Regions from separate parts of the Exiguobacterium sp. QJM3NY_9 genome, predicted to be linked through region 1. Evidence: riboswitches for the same ligand, from Rfam matches in the RefSeq annotation. Region 1 holds a riboswitch; each other region holds the start of a gene.

Region 1 (6,480 bases):
CCGGATCGAGTAAGGTCGAGACATCAACCGGCAAGTCGACGAGGGGATTGCGGTGGGTATTCGGTGTATGGTCGAACGGAGGAAGCGAACCCTTTTCACCGAGAAAAGGATCAATTAAAAAAACTTGGTTGGCATAGGTCAAGACGAGTGTCGCATTTCGAATTTGCTGGATGTTCACAGGCAATCTTCCTTTCTTGTACGAATCTTCCTCGTCTCATATTCCCGACTTGCCGAACCTTTAATCCAAAACATCATTGGTCCGGTTTAGGGAGAATTTTTTCCATCGCCAGGACATCGACGTAATACCCGTTTAACATTCCTTGTTCTTTAAAGGTACCGACGATTCGGAATCCGGCTTTGATGTAGAGTTTTTGACCGATCCGGTTGAAGGGGAACGTGAAGAGAATCAGTTTGTGCATGCCGTGAATGATTGCATGTTCTTCGATGATGTCGAGTAGTCGTTTTCCGATTCCTTGTCCGCGGTGGGTCCGTGTGATGTAGACGGACAGTTCGCCGACGGACTGATAGACGGGACGCGGATTGTAGGCATCGAGCGAAATGAAGCCAAGAATCTTTGACCCTTCATAGGCAACGTAACCGGCATGTCGCTCGGAGCGTTCACTGAACCATTGCTGCATGAAGGCGAGATCCTTCGTATCCGTCTCGAGCGTCGCGATGCGGTCTTCGATTCCTTCATTATATATGGCGAGCACATCCGGTAAGTCGGTTTCTTGAACGAGACGAATCATCATACACGTCATCTCCTTTTCGAGTACTTTTCTTCATTATATCGGAGATGGGTGAAACAAACGCCATGTTTCTAGAATAGGAAATACGCTCCGACACGTGCTTTCCTCAAACATGTTTGTCAGACAACGTTTCAGTACAAAAAAGCCCAGGTCCTCTATCGCTAGAAGACTTGGGCCGGCCCGGACTGAATTAGTTTGCTGAAGACAGGGCGTCCCGCTCGTAAATCGGCACCCAGCCGTCCGTCGTGACGAAGATTCGGATTGCTACCACTTTCCGGTCTTCCTGGAGCGTGAAGTAGTGGCGCGTGTTGACGGGAACGGAAATCAAATCACCGGGATTGAGCTCGATGTTGTAATAGCCGACCTCCTCGTCTTTAATCGCAAACACGCCATGGCCGCTGACGATGAAGCGGACCTCGTCATCGGTATGATGATGTTCTTTTTGGAAGTTGACGAGTAATTCATCGAGATTCGGTGTCGTATCCGACAGTGCGATGATGTCAGCCGTCTGGTAACCGCGACGTTCCGAAACATCTTTAATCTCGTCCGCGAATGTCGTTAAGATCGTCTGTTTGTCGTCATCCGTTAATGTAAAGTTTTCGACGAGGTCGCTTGGTAACTTCGAGACGTCCCATTGTTCATATAAGACGCCGCGTGAAGCAAGGAATGAAGAGACCTCATTTTGATCCGTATACCGTTCGTTTGTCTGTTGGAAAAGTACTGTTGCCATTGTAAATTCCTCCTTTTAATGAATCGCCTGTCGGCACGTTTGTAGTTTTAAGGTGTAACTGAACAAAAACTCGAATGCTTCCAACTGTTTTTTCGCTTCAAAGGCAGTCGGTGCCCAGACGGTGATGCCGTGATTGCGAATCAGGACGGCGCCGCTCTCGGCATGTACATGTGCTGCAAAGGCAGCGGCAAGCGTCGGAATGTCGGCATGGTTCGGGATGATCGGCACACGGACTTCCGCATCTTCTTCCCAACGGCCGAGTGCCTTGATGATTTCCTGACCGGCAAACCGAATCTCGCCTTGATCGCCGTACAGTTCCGAAATGACATTATTGTCAATCGTATGGACGTGAAGGGAACACCCGGCAGTCGTTCGGTTGAAGACCTCGACGTGGAGCAATGTTTCGGCAGAGGGACGACCCGTCTGTTCGCCGATCAGTTGACCGGACGCGTCGACATGGACGAAGTCGTCCGGTGTATCCTGCCGTTTGTCCTTCCCGCTTGCCGTCACGAGAAATTCAGTCGGTTGATCGGCTGTCCGGATGGCGAGATTGCCGCTTGTACCGGGGAACCAGTCGCGTGCTGCAAGTTCCTGTTTGACGGCACGTAATTCTTCATATCGTTTTAAGAAGGTCATGTGTACACCACCTTTGTCTGCAGATGATTCAATATGTCATGAAAGTTTTCAAACGGTGTATACGGGATGCCGTGCTGTTCACATAGCGTGATCAGATAATCCCGTGCATAAACGTGATCCGCCTGCTTAGCCAGTTCAAAATCTGTTACGGAGTCGCCGATCGCGATGATCGTGTCACCATTCTGCTTCAGCTTCCGGGCGATCGAGGTTTTGCAACAGCCGCATTGATTTGTACAGGCCGCGTCGCAGGAATGCGGCCATTCGATTCGAACCGTCTCCTGGCTGAAGTCACTGCCGTTGCAATAAATCGCTTCGTCCGTCAGTACATCCGCAAGAATCGGCTGGACAAAAAAGTCGATCCCGCCGCTGACGATGGAAAAATCAATCTCGTTTGATTTGGCAAAGGCGAGCAAGGTGTCGAAGCCGGGACGAATGACTGCCCGTTTCATCAAGAAATCAATGTAGTCCTGTTTTTGACTGGACGGAAGCAGCTGAAACATCTGTCCGACGCCGGACTGAATCGAGAGCGACCGGTCGAGCACACCTTGTTTTAACGGTTCAAATTTTTCCGGCGGAGCGAACTCCTGCATCAAGGCGATGATATTATCGTGCTCCGTTACCGTTCCGTCAAAGTCACATAAAATCCGGATTGTCATTTCGTGATCCCCCAAGCATCGAGGGCGACACGTAATTCCTCGTGCTGGCGGGCGGCACTTGTCAGTGATTCGCCGGCCAGTGCTGCGCCCAGTGCCTGGCGGAAAGCGGTGACTCCGGCCGCAGCACCTTGCGGATGACCGTGGACACCGCCCCCGGCATTGATGACAGAATCGACGCCGAAATCACGAACAAGCTGGGCGACGAGACCCGGGTGGATTCCGGCGGACGGGACCGGGAGAATTGTTTTGGTCTCACCGATTCGGGTCGCTTCGACGGCAATCCCGCGGGCCAAGTCTTTGGCGAGGGCGACATTCCCGTACGGCGACGGGAACAGTGTCAAGTCGGCACCGGCAATCCGCGGCAACGTTCCGAGCAGGACCGGGGCGGCAATCCCGTACTCGGGACTGGCGATCAAGGCACCGCTCAACGCCGGATGATTAAAGATCGGGACCGGGATTTCCGGATCGGCTGCCAGTTCCCGCAAGACATCAAGCCCGTATGTAAACGTGTTGAGCAGGAGGGCTGTCGCTCCGGCTTCGACCAGTCGTTTCGCCTGCTCTTTCAAGCGGAAGACCGGACCACTCAACGTAATCGCATAAAGGGCCCGTTTACCGGTCCGTTCATAGTGTGCATCGAGGACTTCCCGTCCAATCCGCGCCCGGTCGAGTGCCGGTGTCAGCGGATTGTCGTATAAGATTTCGTCATCCTTGACGAGATCAATCCCGCCGGCGAGCTGGGCTTCCAGTTGTTCCCGTAAAAAAACGATGTCCCGTCCGATGACGCCTTTGAAGATGCTCATCAACAGGGGGCGGTCATGGACTTGGATCAACTGGCGGACGCCCTCGATGCCGAATTTAGCACCGGGGAAATCCGGTGTGAACGAAGCGGGAAGCTGAAGATCCGTCAGTTTGATTTGACCGTCGAGTGACAGCTTGCCGAAGACGGTCGTCAAAATCGCCGAAAAGTCCCGTGAGACGTTGTGTTCCGGATAACGGATCGTGACATACCCTTTTCCGTCGTGTTCTTCCGTATGGACGACTTGTCCTTTAAAGGATTCAAGCTGTTGTTGTTCCAAGTGATTCAAATCGGTCCATGAGCCGACCGTCAGACCGAGGGCGATTTGCTCTGCCCGTTTTGGTAACTGATTGGTCACGCCGAGTTGGTAAGTTACGGTAATATACGCCATGATCGTCGTCTCTCCCTTGTTAAAAAATACAAAAATGGTCCCTCGTCAATGACAAGAGACCATGAAAAATTGCGCGTGGACTCTTATCTGTCAGCGTGTTAGCTGCAAGAATTAGCACCGTGCCAACTGGTCGGTTGCTGCGACATCATAGGGCTCGTCCCTCCGTCTGCTCTTGATAAGAATTGGATGAAATTGTGAAATCTAATTGCAATTTTTACATGAGATGGACGTGATGTCAAATAATTTTTTGAAAATTTATTTTTTTTGAAATCAGCTTCTATAGATGGCGGTCTTTTAAATGGTTTTTCACTAAAATTTGGAATTGACAGATGATTTAAGACGGGCGTAATATTCGAATCAACATCGAACACAACAACCACATATGACTCTTATCGTGAGTTGGCAGAGGGAATTGGCCCGAAGACGCCGCAGCAACCGACCATCCGGCACGGTGCTACATCCAACAGACATTCGTCTGAGAGATAAGAGGACGGATGATACCCCGCGCCTCTTTTCTATGACGAAAAGCGGCGTTTTTTTGTGTAGAAATGAAGGGGGAAGCAAGATGGCATATCAAGCATTTACAGAACAGGACGCCATTAAACGTGTCCGGGAACTCGGACTCATCGGACAGGAAGAAGCGACGGCAGAAGAAATCGGCGACGGGAACTTGAACTTAGTCTTTCGGATTCAGGCAGGGAAAGAACGTTTGATCTTGAAGCAGGCATTACCTTATGCAAAAGTCGTCGGGGAAAGCTGGCCCTTGTCACTCGAGCGGGCCTGGATCGAACAGTTGGCACTGAAGGAATTCGCAAAATACGCGACGCCATTCGTTCCACGGGTCTTTCATGCCAGTCATGAAGAAGCGTACACAGTGATGGAGGACTTGTCGCACCTGCAAATCGTTCGGACGGGATTGCTCGCCGGCGAAACGTATCCGCTCCTTGCAGAACATGTCGGTTCTTACTTGGCGCGGACGTTATTTTTCACGTCAGATTTTGCGCTCGGTCCAGTCGGAAAAAAGCAGGTCGCACGTGACTATTACAACCCGGATTTATGCGACATCACGGAAAAGTTAATCTTTACGGATCCGTTTTACGACGCGGAAACAAACAACATCGAGAGCGGCTTGGAAACAGACGTACAGCAGCTCTGGCAGGACGAAAAACTGAAGCGGGAAGTGGCGAAGCTCGAAACGTTGTTCATCACGAAAGGGGAAGCCTTATTACACGGGGATTTACATACAGGAAGCATTTTTGCTTCGGCGGGCGAAACGAAAATCATCGATCCGGAGTTCGCTTTTTACGGACCGTTCGGGTTTGATGTCGGTCAGTTCATTGCCCACCTCTGCTTTGCGGCGTATCCGAACTATGCTGAGTTGCAGGAGACGCGGGTGAAGGATATCGATACGTTCTGGCTGACGTTTGCTTCGACGTTCACGGCACTTTGGGAACGGGAAGCCGTCGAACCTTTCCGGACGGTACCCGGGCTTGTCGATGATGTCCTCAGTACAATTCTCCAAGACGCGCTCGGTTTCGCCGGTTGTGAACTGATCCGGCGGACGATTGGTTTGGCACCGGTCGCTGATTTGGAACAAATTCCGGATGCTGCGACGCGCCTCGAACGGAAACGTCATGCCCTACGCCTCGGGACGGCATTGATTAAACGGCGCGGCGAATGTAAGACGTTTACTGACCTCCGGAATTTCGACGTGACGGAGGAATTGAGCCGATGAGCGAGTTTATCCGTAGTGTCATCTATGAGCGGGCGTGCTTAATGATCCTTGATCAGACCCGTCTTCCGCAAGAAGAACGGTACGAAGTCATTCATGATTTGGCGCAAGCGGTCGAGGCAATTAAACAACTTCGTGTCCGGGGGGCGCCGGCAATCAGTCTGTTTGGTGGTTTCGTCCTCGTGCAGGAAGCGTTTCGGACGACGGGATCGCTTGACGAGGTCAAACAAAAACTGTTGACGGTATCGGCGGAATTACTGGCGACCCGGCCGACCGCCGTCAATTTGCAGAACGTACTCGATGCGCTGAATCAGCTTATCCTTTCGAGCACAACGCTCGAGGAACTGCCGAAACGTCTGGAACAAAAAGCAATCGCCCTTTATGAAGCCGATGCCAAGACGTCACGGCAAATCGGTGTGCATGCGTTGGAGCTGTTTCAATCGGGAGACCGGGTGTTGACGATTTGTAACGCCGGATCGATTGCGACAGCGGCGTACGGGACGGCACTGGCCCCGTTTTATCTTGCGAAAGAACAAGGCATCCCGTTATCCGTCTATGCGTCGGAAACCCGACCTTTGTTGCAGGGGGCGCGCTTGACGACATGGGAGCTGCAACGGGCAGGGATTGACGTCACCTTGATCACGGACAATATGGTCGCACATACGATCAAGGAAAAGCAGATCACCGCCATCATCGTCGGCGCGGACCGGATCACCCGTAACGGGGATACGGCCAATAAAATCGGGACGTTCCAGCTGGCGTTACTCGCACGTGCCTTCGGGATTCCGTT
Region 2 (6,480 bases), 710 kb from region 1:
AAACTTGATATGGGCAATCCAGGTTTGAATGAATTTAAATAACAGAAAATTCGTCGGCGGATACAAGGCGATGACTCCACTGATTAAAGGAAGATGCGCCTCCGCCTGTTCGCCGATAAATTCAGTCGGAGCAAGCGCCGTCGTCAACATTAGGGCTCCACCTGCTGAATCACCCCATAAAAGCATGCGACCGCGCGCGATGCGTAATTCATCCGCTTGTTGATTTAAAAAACATAAGGCATCTCGAACATCTTCCAGGTTGTCCGGAAAGTAGCTGCCATCCTCAAACAAACGATAGTCGATGCTGCAAACGGCAATCCCGAGTTCTAAAAACCGGTCGATGATTGGAGCAAAACTAAACACATCATCACGGTTTCCACGAACGAATGCGCCGCCATGAGCATAAATCGCGACCGGAAACGGCCCTTCTCCCGGCGGATAATAAATATCTAACGTCAAATCCTGCTGATTGACCGTCTTGTACAAAAGATTTCGTGGTGCTAATTGCTTTTTGGTAAGCGGCAAGACCGGCTCCGTCCATCTGAGTAAGGCTCCATAATTATTCCAAATACTCGCACCAGCAGCAGCCGTCGTCAAAATAGCGGCGCCACCCATCAACCATGCTGTTTCACGTTTCACCTCATCACCTCCAAGGCTCATTCCGATTTCACTTCTACTCTTCTCTTACCCGATTTATTTTGAACTAGAACTTCACAACATTCCGACTTGACGCTTTAATTTCCGTCGGATATAGTTAGAAAGTCCAAATCGGAACAATTACGTTTTAATTATCTTGGAGGGTTCACATATGAAAAAAATCATTCCAGCGTTAACCATCGCGACAGTAACTGCCAGTCTGCTCGCCGCATGCGGCTCATCGCCTTCAAATTCAGACGAAGACGGTAAATTGCAAATTTATACGTCGACATTCGCGACTGCAGCAATTGCAAAAGAAATCGGCGGCACAGACGTCCAGGTCGAATTAATCGTTCCCCCTGGCGCCGACCCGCATTCGTATGAGCCGACTCCGAAGCAACTGACGACGATTGCGAAAGGCGATCTATTTTTACTTACCGGCACAACCCTTGAGCCGTACTCTGAAAAGATTAAGGAAAGTTTAGCCGGTAATTCCATTCGTTTTGTCGAGACAAGCAAAAATATCGACTTACTCGAGGCTTCCGCTTCGCTTCATACGCACGAAGAAGACGCACACGATGACCATGATGATCACGAGGCTGAAGAAGAGTCGCACGATCATGGACAATACGATCCGCATGTTTGGCTCGACCCGAACAACGCCAAGAAAATGGCTGACTCGATTACGACCGCGTTAGCAAAGGAAGCACCTGACCGGAAGGAAACGTTTGATAAAAACCTCGCACTCTTTAACAAACAAGCAGATGAACTCGACCAAAATTTACAAAAAGCTGTTGACTCCGGTTCGAAAAAGGAGCTTCTCGTCACGCATGCCGCATACGGGTACTTGGCGGAACGTTACGGTTTCACGCAACTGCCGATTGCCGGTATTTCACCGTCTGACGAACCGTCCCAAAAACAGCTGGCTGCCATCGTCAAGGAAGCAGAGATGCATGACTTAAACTATATCGCCTTCGAAGAGACGGTGTCGCCAAAGGTCGCCCGTGTCATCCAAAAAGAAATCGGTGCCGAATCGATTACGATTCATAACCTCGAGTCCGTCGCAAAAGATCAACAAGATCAATCGTACTTTGATTTGATGAACGAAAATGTGACGACGCTCAAACAAGCACTGCAGTAAGGTACAGTTGACAAGCATTAAAAGATACGTTAGGGTAATAAACGTGTTTTAAACAACGACTAAACAACTAAATGACTTCTTTTTATCGCGAGAAACGGAGGGACTGGCCCAATGATGTTTCGGCAGCGGACGATTGATTCGTACTGTGCCAAATCCAGCAAGCTATGGCTTGAGAGATAAGAAGAGCGTCTTTTTCAGTAAAGACCTCCTTCTTTCTTGCGAAGGGGTCTTTTTTTGTATGCTGAAGAAATGGAGTGATTCACATGAACGAAACGATTACGCCGAACAAATGGGCGTTGTTGCCCTTGTTCGTTTTTCTTGTATTATTCATCGGTGCAGGAATCTTCTATAACGACTTTTACAAATTCCCCATCTTGATTGCAGCTTTAATCGCCTTGATTTTTGCTGCTGCGACATCTAAGGGAGACATCAACCAGACCGTCGAGCGGATTGCCCGCGGTGCCGGAAATCCGGACATCATGATCATGGTCTTCATCTTTTTACTCGCTGGCACATTTTCTGGAACAGCGAATGCAATCGGAGCCATTGATGCGACCGTCAACGCTGCACTCAGTTTCCTACCCCAGTCTCTTTTAATGAGTGGATTGTTCATCATTGCCGCTTTCATCTCGATGGCGATGGGAACTTCGACCGGCACAATCGCTGCCCTTGCACCGATCGCACTCGGGATTCATGACGCGACGGGCGTCAATGTCGCACTCGCCGCTGCTGCCGTCGTCGGTGGAGCAATGTTCGGTGATAACTTATCGTTTATCTCAGATACGACAATCGCCGCTGTCCGGACACAAAAAACGAACATGCGTGATAAATTCAGAACGAACTTTTTAATCGTCTTGCCTGCTGCCGTCATCACTGTCATCTTACTCGCTTTCGTGTCAGGTTCCGGAGATATCGTCGAAGCGAAAGCATTTGAATTTTATAAGCTGATTCCGTATCTTTCCGTCATCGTGCTCGCCCTCTTTGGTGTCAACGTCATTCTCGTCTTACTCGGCGGGACGTTATTGACAGGCATCATCGGAATGATCGACGGTAGTTTCGGAGTAAGTGGGTTTGTCCTCGCGATGTCTGACGGATTGATGGGGATGGCAGAAATCTCAATCTTGACGTTGCTGATGGGTGGACTCGTCAGCCTGATCACCTATAACGGTGGAATTGCTTATCTCAAAGAAACGCTGACACGAAAGATTTCGAAACGCCGGGGAGCTGAGTTCAGTATGGCTGCCCTCGTCAGTGCAACGAATCTCGCAACAGCAAATAATACGATTTCGATTCTTGTCGCCGGTCCGCTCGCTGCTGAAATCGCGGATACGTATGACATCGACCGGAAGAAGTCAGCCAGTATCCTCGACCTCTTTTCCTGTGGTGTTCAAGGAATCATCCCGTACGGAGCGCAACTTTTGATTGCCGCTGAATTGACGAAAACGGCGTCACCCGAACTGATTCCTTATTTGTTCTATCCATTTTTACTGTTCGTTTGTGGATCACTGGCAATCTTCTTCGGCTTCCCACGCCGGAAGAGCGATGCCGCACAAAAAAACAACATGTCGTAAAACAAACAACCCCCGTCGCTTCGTCTGCGACGGGGGTTCACTTTATTTCTGTTTTTCTTGACGATTCAAAATGAAATAGGCAATCGCCGGAAGCGGAAATTGAACGAGTCCTGCTCCACCCCATACCCACGGATTGCGTCCTGTCTTGCGGGCACCAAGGAAGAGGAACGTGGCTTGAGCACCTAATAGTGCTGCGATGCTTGTCCAGACTCCTTTTGGTACTTTTTTAATCGATTTCACCATGATATTACACCTCTCTTCGTTTATGCATCAGTAGACTTTCTTCTCTTTCCCATTCTATATTCCCTGCTTATGAGCATCAAAACAGATGTTCCGCTAAGTTCATGCTAAACTGAACAGGCAAATCCATATTCTAGTTTCATTGAAGGAGGAGTATATACATGCAATACGCAAAACTTTCAAATGGTATCACGATTCCACAGATCGGGTTCGGTGTCTGGCAAGTCGATGAAGAGACGGAAGCACCGGCTGCCGTCGCAGAAGCACTTCGCGTCGGTTACCGTCATATCGATACGGCTGCCGTCTACAAAAACGAACGTGGTGTCGCAAAAGGAATCAAAGAAAGCGGCGTGAAACGTGAAGAACTCTTCTTGACGTCTAAAGTTTGGAACGATGACATTCGTGCCGGACGGACGAAAGAGGCTTTCGCTGAGTCACTTGAGCGACTAGAAACCGATTATCTCGATCTTTATCTCATTCACTGGCCGGTTGAAGGTTATGTCGAAGCATGGAAAGCCATGGTCGAGCTGTACGAAGCGGGTAAAATTAAAGCAATTGGTGTTTCGAACTTCAAAGAACATCATCTCGATACGCTTGCTGAAGAAGGACTCATGACGCCGATGATTAACCAAGTCGAGCTTCACCCACAACTTCCACAGCATGAATTGCATGAATACTTGCAGGATCACAGCATTCAAGTCGAAGCATGGAGCCCACTCATGCAAGGTAAGTTCCTTGAAATCAATGATTTCAAAGAGATTGCTGAAAAACATGGTAAGAGCCCATCACAAGTCGTTCTACGTTGGCACCTCGATAACGGAATCGTTGCGCTTCCGAAATCAGTCACACCAGAACGGATTGCTGAAAACTTCGATGTGTTTGATTTCCAACTCGATGCAGACGACCTCGAACAAATCGATCGTCTCGCGACAGAAGTCCGCCTCGGACCGGACCCTGACGAAATTGACTTTTAATCCACTGACCGATACACGAAAGACTGCTGACGGGACCTATCCCGTAGCAGTCTTTTTTAAGCGTAATAAATAAGAATCGTCTCTTCTGTCGTTTCAGCCTTGCTGAAGTATGCGCGTAAATCAGCAAACTGTTCCCACACGTCGTCGAATTCTCCATGTTGCCCCGCTTCATCATAAATCGTCTCTAGTGACCGACGATCAAAATTTCGCATGACTTCTGCTGAGATGATGATTAACGGAAGAGGGAGAATCCCGACAATTGCTGCTTGTGTTTCGTTGACAATCAACTCTTCACCGACAATCGCTCGACCTAAGTTGTAATGGGTCTCTTGATCGATATAGATATCGATTTGATTCATCAAGTGATAGAGGGCTGCCGTGTCTTCCAGAGCAAATAGCTGTTCATAATCCGGCTGCGTCTCATGGATAAAAAGAATCCAGTCCATGATGATATGCGGGTCGTCACCAAACGAATCCCAAACGGCATCCGCGACACGAACGTAATGTACGTTTTCCATCCTCCCTCTCCTCTCTTCGTTTCTTTAATAGCTATTCCCATTTTTTCGATGCTTTAGTAATTTTTTTAGAATCTGCGTACTAAAAAGCAACGAAAAAAACGCTCTCACCTTCTGATAGCACGTTGTCTACATGCAAAAAGAACCAGCAAAATGCCGGTTCTTTTTGATTAAATCGCTTTTTCTTTTGATTCGTCCGTTTCCCAAGCCTCAAGAGATTCTTTACCTGGTAAGTTCGGAATCGAATTCGCATAAAAGCGCGGATCTTTTCCGGCTTTTCGTTGTTCGAGGTAATCATCAAGTGCGAGTTTCGCGATTTTAGATAAGCGGAAAATCGCATACAAGTTGACGACTGCCATCAAGCCCATGAAAATATCAGCAAGCGCCCAGACAAGACCTGCCGTCTGTACGACTGAACCGAAGACAATCATCCCGAGTACGATGACACGGTAAGCCATCATCAGTGTTTTATTGTCATTAATGAAGCTGATGTTCGATTCACCGTAATAATAGTTTCCGATGATTGAACTAAATGCGAACAAGAAGATCGCAAGTGCCATGAACGTCGTCGCAAACACTCCGACCTGAGTCGAGAGTGCATTTTGCGCGAGTTCGATCCCGGCAACTGCTTTTCCGTTCGCGTCTTTCGTCGCGACATCACTGACGAGGATGATCATCGCTGTTGACGAACAAATGAGTAACGTATCAACAAATACACCGAATGATTGAATCAAACCTTGCTTGACGGGGTGTGACACTTCAGCCGTCGCAGCAGCATTCGGAGCAGAACCCATACCGGCTTCATTCGAGAACAGACCACGACGAATTCCGTTAAGAACTGCAGCACCAATTGCTCCGCCAGCAAGCGTCTTGAACTCTAAAAGTCCCTCTTGGAAAATCAAGCCGAAGACGTTCGGCAACAATTCAAGATTCGTAATCATAATGAAGAGGGCGATTAAAATGTATCCGCCCGCCATGATCGGAACAAGGAATGCAGAGACCGTCGCAATACTGCGCACTCCACCGAAAATCACGAGTGATGTTAATAAAACGAGTGCAATCGTGATCCACATCTTATCGATGCCATACTGACTTTGAAGTGACAATGAAATCGTATTCGATTGAACCGAGTTAAAGACAAACCCGAACGAGATTGTAATCAAGATACTGAAGACGATTCCGAGCCACCGTTGACCAAGCGCCTTTTCCATGTAGTAGGCAGGGCCCCCACGCCATGCCTTCTCATCACGGACTTTATAAATTTGAGCAAGTGTACTTTCGACGAATGCTGACGCTGAACCGATCAAGGCAATCAGCCACATCCAAAAGACGGCACCGGGTCCACCTAGTGCGATGGCTGTCGCAACACCGGCAATGTTCCCGGTCCCGACACGTGCCGCCGT
Region 3 (6,480 bases), 800 kb from region 1:
GGTCGTGTGAAAACGTTTTTTCAGTTCCGCTACAAAATACCGCTTTTTTGTAATATAACTGCAATAATATCGTGGAATATTACAAAGAAGAAATTTCCATTCGCTAAATCACGACGAAAGTGGTAGATATGTGATACCTTTAATTCACAAAAGATTTTTTTGCTTTATCATTAAATACGTTACAGAACTTTGCTGTTGAATTTATAAAGAATAGGTGAATGCATATGCCAACTGAAAAAACCGATAAACCAGAACGTTCCTATACACTTGCCCAACTCGGTAACCTGACATTGAAGGATCTATATGAAATTGCGAAAGCAAAAAATGTTCCGCAATACCGGGAAGCGCGGAAGCGTGAGTTAATGTTCAAGATTTTAAAAGCACAAGCAGAATCAACCGGTCTCTACTTCCTCGAAGGGGTGCTTGAAGTCATCCCCGGCAATCCACAGATGCAAAACGATGGTGGTTTCGGCTTCCTTCGTCCCATCAACTACTCACAATCCTCTGAAGATATCTACATCGCCGCTTCACAAATTCGTCGTTTTAATCTTCGTAATGGAGATGTCGTCACGGGAAAAGTCCGGCCACCGAAGGAAAATGAACGTTTCCAAGGTTTATTGAGCGTTGAAGCAGTGAATGGGGAAGCACCGGACACGGCACGAAACCGTTTATTCTTCCCTGCACTGACACCGATCTATCCCGATCGTTTAATGCGTCTTGAAACAGAACCGCGTCATCTGTCGGTTCGTGTCATGGACATGATTGCGCCAGTCGGATTTGGTCAACGCGGATTGATTGTCGCACCACCGAAGGCAGGGAAGACGTCCTTGTTAAAAGAGATTGCGAATTCGATTCAAGTCAACCATCCGGATGTTGAGCTAATCATTCTTTTGATTGATGAACGACCGGAGGAAGTGACGGACATCGAACGTTCCGTACCGGGAGCAGACGTCGTCAGTTCGACGTTTGATGAGACACCGGATAATCACGTCCGGATTTCAGAACTCGTCCTCGAGCGGGCGATGCGTCTCGTCGAGCATAAAAAAGATGTCGTCATCTTGATGGACTCGATCACACGTCTGACACGGGCTTATAACCTGACCGTTCCGCAGAGTGGGCGGACGCTATCGGGTGGGATTGACCCGGCTGCCTTCCATAAACCGAAACGTTTCTTCGGAGCAGCGCGGAACATCGAGCATGGCGGCAGTTTGACGATTCTCGCGACAGCACTCGTCGAGACCGGTTCGCGGATGGATGATGTCATCTATGAAGAATTTAAAGGGACCGGCAACATGGAGCTTCATCTTGACCGGAAACTATCAGAGCGTCGCATCTTCCCGGCGATCGATATCCGGAAATCCGGCACACGGAAAGAAGAGTTGCTCCTACCGAAAGATCAACTCGATGCGTTGTGGACGATTCGTCGGACGATGAATGAATCAAACGAGTTCGTCGACAGTTTCTTGCGCAAGATTAAGGATACGAAAAATAATGAAGAATTCTTCGTTGAACTGTTGAAGGAAAAGAAGAAGCCGATTCGCCGGGCAGCAGCTAAACCACGGACGATCAAAACAGATACACCGACTTGAAAATAGGTATTGCGAGACGATGAAAAATCGTTTAGTATAGGAAGGTAACTTACTCTGGCTCAGCAAATGAACCAGGGCGGAAGGAGAGAAATCAACCATGAAACAAGGAATTCACCCAAACTACAACAAAGTTGTATTTATGGATTCAACTACTGAGTACAAATTCTTAACTGGTTCTACTCGTTCTTCGAACGAAACAATCACTTGGGAAGATGGAAACGAGTACCCACTCATCCGCGTGGATGTGTCTTCGGACTCGCACCCATTCTACACTGGTCGTCAAAAGTTCAACGCTGCAGACGGTCGTGTCGATCGCTTCAACAAAAAATACGGCCGCAAGTAATTGCGACCTATCCATTAAAAAACAGCCTGTCTCCATCACTGGAGCAGGCTGTTTTTGTATAGACTGAACTGGGCGCGATACGAAAGATAGGTTTTTAAGATAAAAGATGAGCCGATGGCGCCGGCAATGCCGATGACATAGGGCAGTAAATCGGGATTTTTAGCGAACTGCTCAAAGACACGACTGAATGAGAAGTGGCGACCGAGGAAATAACCAGCCCCGAGAAAAACACTAATCCAAATCAGTGCGCCGGTATACGCGTAGGATGCAAAGATCCGGAAAGGCATTTTCGAGACGCCTGCGAAAAAAGCAGACAGCTGCCGAAGACCAGGTATGTAGTATCCGATAATCAGGACCGATTTGCCATAACGAAGAAAGCCGGCTTCTGCCGTTAGGATATGTTTTTCTGAAATGCGCATCTTCGGACCAATCCGGTGGAGCAGCGGCATTCCGAGTTTGAGACCAAGGAGATAACTGATCGTCATCCCGATACAGCTGCCGGCATAAGCGGCGATAATCGTTCCGATTAAGGGTAAATTGCCTTGATGCATCCAAAAACCGGACATGACAAGTAACGTTTCATCGGGAACGGGAAGCCCGACGATTCCACCTGCGAGTAAAAGCGCAAGTCCAAATGAACCATATTGGTGAAGTACTTCATGTAATATGTGATGGATCGGGGACACCTTCCTTCATAAATTCTTCTTCTATAGTGTACAGGAAATGAGGACTAGTTAAAACGACAAGGTGGGGAATCATGGGAATGAACGGATGGATTTTTGATTTCGAGAAGTCAACTCTTTTTCTCATTATCGATTCGGGCTATACTCGTTAAAGTGACTAATTTTAGAGGACGGTGTTTTTGCAATGATGCATGTAATAAATCAGTACGGATGGATTGAAGTGATTTGCGGAAGTATGTTCTCTGGTAAGTCGGAAGAATTGATTCGACGTGTTCGACGGGCACAGTACGGGAAGTTGCCGGTCCAAGTGTTTAAACCGGCGATCGACGACCGTTACCATGAAGAACATGTCGTCTCTCACGTCGGCAACTCTGTCATCGCGGTACCGATGGCGACGAGCCGTGACGTGTACGCGGCAGTCGCACAAGAGACACAAGTGGTCGCGATTGACGAAGTGCAGTTCTTTGATGATGAAATCGTCGATGTCATCGAGGCCCTCGCGCAAGACGGAAAACGTGTCATCTGTGCCGGACTCGATCAAGACTTCCGGGCGGAACCATTCGGTAAGATGCCAGAACTTCTCGCACGGGCAGAGTTCGTCACGAAACTGCAGGCGATCTGCCTGTCGTGCGGTGACCCTGCATCACGGACGCAACGTTTAATCGACGGTCGACCTGCCAACTACAATGATCCAATCATTTTAGTCGGTGCGTCAGAGTCGTATGAGCCGCGTTGCCGCCACTGCCATGAAGTGCCGGGGAAATCGCAAGCCCTGCAACAATGGAAGAAACAGCAACAGAACTGATGAAGCAAACGAAGGACTGACTCATCAGTCAGGACTACATCAATCAAATGGCCGATACGCCCATCATTTCGAGGGGAGTATCGGCCATTTTTGTGCGCATTCATATTGTTTTGGACGGTTTAGACACGTATCGAAACAGTCTTCATCCCTTGCTTTTGCGTAGGGAAGACATCAACCGGTGTGGCTCAAACGACTATATTGGTGCACAAAGCGTGTTGCCTCGTGGACAATCGTTTCTTGATCATGATCGAGGGTCGCGACATGATAGGAGTCAAGCAGGCAATAGCTCCGTTTGTCCGTCGCACCGATGACTTGATAAAGGTAATCCGAGCTTTCAGGCGGGACGACATGGTCTTCGGCAGAATATAAAATAAGCGTTGGAATCTCGATGGTTGGTAAGAGCGGACGTGTCTCGTCAATCAAGGTTAAAAGTTCCGATGCGCAGACGACAGGGACATGGTCATAGATGATTTCAAACGCTTCACGTTTAATGTCTGGGGTACTTTCTTTTAAGTAGCGTGGACAGTCTTCGAAAGATAATGATTCATAGGCAGGAATCGATAACGCTGCATTGATCGTAATCAATCCGTCAGCAGGTAATCCTTCCGCGACGAGGGCGAGGGCAAGTGTCGCACCCATCGATTGTCCGGCGATGAAGATGGACGAACAATGATTGGTTAAGACGTCGAACCCTTGGCGGAGGCTTTGTTTCCAATCTTCGGCAGTCGACGCTTCGAAATCCTGGATACTCGTCCCGTGCCCGTCGAGGCGCGGAGCATACACAGTGAACCCTTGGGCGGCAAAATATTCTCCGACAGTGCGGACGCTTTGAGGGGTGGCGTTAAAACCGTGAGACAGTAAAATACCGATTGGACCTCGTTCAATCAAAAAATCTTCTGCGCCACACAGAACAGGTGATGATGAATTCATAAAGGGTTCCTCCTTCTATTAAAAAACTCGTAGTGCTTTAGGCGCACTACGAGATTATCGTAAGTATCATCCAAAGCATCGGCTTTGCTGGTCGGAGCACCTTGCATGTTGCAGGTTGCCGTGGGTTCGTAGAGCCAGATCTCTCGCCCACTCTTGATATATCGTATAGGAATTGTCGGAATAATCATTGTGAAGAGAATATCATTGATTGAAATACGTTGTCAAGACGTTAAAAAGAAGTCAAAATTGATAAACTGGGTAATTTGGTTTAATTTTGAAAATATGGTTGACTTGAGAAGGGAATCCCCGTAGTGTAAGCAGTAGATTCACGACATAAGAACGACTTGAAACATCACACATATGAACTTCATACCGCAGCACTTATCGAGAGAGGTGGAGGGACTGGCCCTACGAAACCTCGGCGACAGACTTCTTACGTCGTACTGTGCCAATTCCATCAGACGTTTGTCTGAAAGATGAGCTGAGCGGATTCTGCCTTAGTGCAGATGAGAGGACCCTTTTCTTTTAAGAGAAGGGTCCTTTTTTGATGTTTTTCTAAAAAAGAGAATGAAATACAATTCATTTTGTATTTTAGAATGACCTATGCTAATCTTGAGCTGTATAACTCAATAACCAGTTCTTCGGGGTAGGGTGAAAATCCCAACCGGCGGTGATGCGATCAATGGATCGACGAGCCCGCGACCTGCAGTGTACGCACTGTGGCTGACTTGGTGAGACTCCAAGGCCGACGGTAAAGTCCGGATGGGAGAAGGACGAAACAATGCGCTTGCTGCCATTTTCTGGAAAAATGTTTTCAGGGAAAGGTCTGTTTCTGTATGTGTAAAAACAGAAACGCGAGACGCTTATTTCGTCAATCCTTCAATCACGACGCCCCCTTTTACAGGAGGCGTCTTTTTTATTGAAAGGAGCGGAAAAAATGGAAACATTCATGAGTTATGCGATGCAACTAGCACACATGTTAAACGGTCAAACGAGCCCGAATCCGAGTGTCGGCTGCGTCATCGTCAAACAGGGGCGGATTGTTGGTTTTGGGGCCCACCGTTATGCGGGAGGACCCCATGCCGAAGTCGAAGCGCTCCTCATGGCAGGTGAAGCGGCACGCGGAGCCGATCTCTACGTGACGCTCGAACCGTGCAATCATCACGGCAAAACACCGCCGTGTACGGAAGCGATTCTAAAAGCCGGCATTGCGCGCGTCTTTATCGCGACAGAGGACCGCCACGCGCTCGTCGCAGGAAGCGGTATCACACGTCTCCGTCAGGCGGGGATTGAGGTTGAAGTCGGGTTGCTAAAAGATAAGGCGGAGGCATTATACGAACCGTTTTGGAAGGCAATCGAACGAAAACGTCCGCATGTCACAGTGAAAGTCGCCCAAACGATGAACGGGACGGTCGCGACGGGTGAACAACGCTTTATCACTTCAGAAGCGGCACGTGCTGACGGACGGCAGTTACGCGGGACACACGACGCGATTCTCGTCGGAAGCGACACGGTGATCATCGATGACCCGGCATTGACGTTGCGCAGTTCGACCGGCATCGAACCGGTCCGCGTCATCGTCGATCGGCGGGGGCGCCTGACGGATGAGTTTCAAGTCATGAATGACGGATTGAATCCGACGTATTGGTTGACGGAACAGCCACGAACAAGCGAACGGGCGAACGTGACGGTTTTCGTCGGGACGTATGCGACACCGGACCAAATCCTCGAACTTTTATATGAACAAGGCATCCGGCGTGTATTGATTGAAGGCGGTCCCACGATTCAATCCGCATTTTTAGAAGCGGATCTCGTGGATATGATCGAACTCTATCAGGCACCGTCCCTCTTCAGTGGGACAAAGTCTTTGACGACGGAACAGGACATCGAAGACCGTTTTGATTTAGTGAAAATGAACCAAATCGGACCGGACGTCCATCTCCAGTATGTACGAAAGGAGAGGATGACATGTTTACCGGATTGATTGAAGAACTCGGCACAATAAAACGGAAAGTCCCTCGACCGAACGGGTTGGCGCTCGAAATCGAAGCGACAGCAGTGCTTGACGGAACAAAGATTGGCGACAGCATTGCCGTTGATGGCATTTGTTTGACGGTGACGGCGATGACG

The links. A riboswitch is a leader RNA that binds a small molecule or an ion and turns the genes downstream of it on or off. The one in region 1 is predicted to bind S-adenosylmethionine.
Region 2: another riboswitch for S-adenosylmethionine. It lies ahead of AC0VYQ_RS14370 (Na+/H+ antiporter NhaC family protein); the one in region 1 lies ahead of mtnK (S-methyl-5-thioribose kinase).
Region 3: another riboswitch for S-adenosylmethionine. It lies ahead of AC0VYQ_RS13795 (alpha/beta hydrolase); the one in region 1 lies ahead of mtnK (S-methyl-5-thioribose kinase).

The regions. Positions count from the first base shown of each region.
Region 1 is NZ_CM149679.1:467,617-474,096, forward strand. It holds gene AC0VYQ_RS02365 (MBL fold metallo-hydrolase) at 1-178, opposite strand, end outside; gene AC0VYQ_RS02370 (arsinothricin resistance N-acetyltransferase ArsN1 family A) at 252-752, opposite strand; gene AC0VYQ_RS02375 (1,2-dihydroxy-3-keto-5-methylthiopentene dioxygenase) at 940-1,479, opposite strand; gene AC0VYQ_RS02380 (methylthioribulose 1-phosphate dehydratase) at 1,495-2,115, opposite strand; gene AC0VYQ_RS02385 (2-hydroxy-3-keto-5-methylthiopentenyl-1-phosphate phosphatase) at 2,112-2,771, opposite strand; gene AC0VYQ_RS02390 (2,3-diketo-5-methylthiopentyl-1-phosphate enolase) at 2,768-3,994, opposite strand; SAM riboswitch class I at 4,039-4,140, opposite strand; SAM riboswitch class I at 4,345-4,447, shown strand; gene mtnK (S-methyl-5-thioribose kinase) at 4,524-5,693, shown strand; gene mtnA (S-methyl-5-thioribose-1-phosphate isomerase) at 5,690-6,480, shown strand, end outside.
Region 2 is NZ_CM149679.1:2,809,670-2,816,149, forward strand. It holds gene AC0VYQ_RS14360 (alpha/beta hydrolase fold domain-containing protein) at 1-639, opposite strand, end outside; gene AC0VYQ_RS14365 (metal ABC transporter solute-binding protein, Zn/Mn family) at 809-1,777, shown strand; SAM riboswitch class I at 1,857-1,960, shown strand; gene AC0VYQ_RS14370 (Na+/H+ antiporter NhaC family protein) at 2,041-3,348, shown strand; gene AC0VYQ_RS14375 (hypothetical protein) at 3,391-3,591, opposite strand; gene AC0VYQ_RS14380 (aldo/keto reductase) at 3,750-4,562, shown strand; gene AC0VYQ_RS14385 (hypothetical protein) at 4,619-5,080, opposite strand; gene AC0VYQ_RS14390 (alanine/glycine:cation symporter family protein) at 5,248-6,480, opposite strand, start outside.
Region 3 is NZ_CM149679.1:2,721,876-2,728,355, reverse strand. It holds gene rho (transcription termination factor Rho) at 225-1,589, shown strand; gene AC0VYQ_RS13810 (type B 50S ribosomal protein L31) at 1,687-1,932, shown strand; gene AC0VYQ_RS13805 (DedA family protein) at 1,968-2,618, opposite strand; gene AC0VYQ_RS13800 (thymidine kinase) at 2,803-3,420, shown strand; gene AC0VYQ_RS13795 (alpha/beta hydrolase) at 3,592-4,350, opposite strand; SAM riboswitch class I at 4,411-4,513, opposite strand; SAM riboswitch class I at 4,729-4,833, shown strand; FMN riboswitch at 4,984-5,128, shown strand; gene ribD (bifunctional diaminohydroxyphosphoribosylaminopyrimidine deaminase/5-amino-6-(5-phosphoribosylamino)uracil reductase RibD) at 5,288-6,334, shown strand; gene ribE (riboflavin synthase) at 6,319-6,480, shown strand, end outside.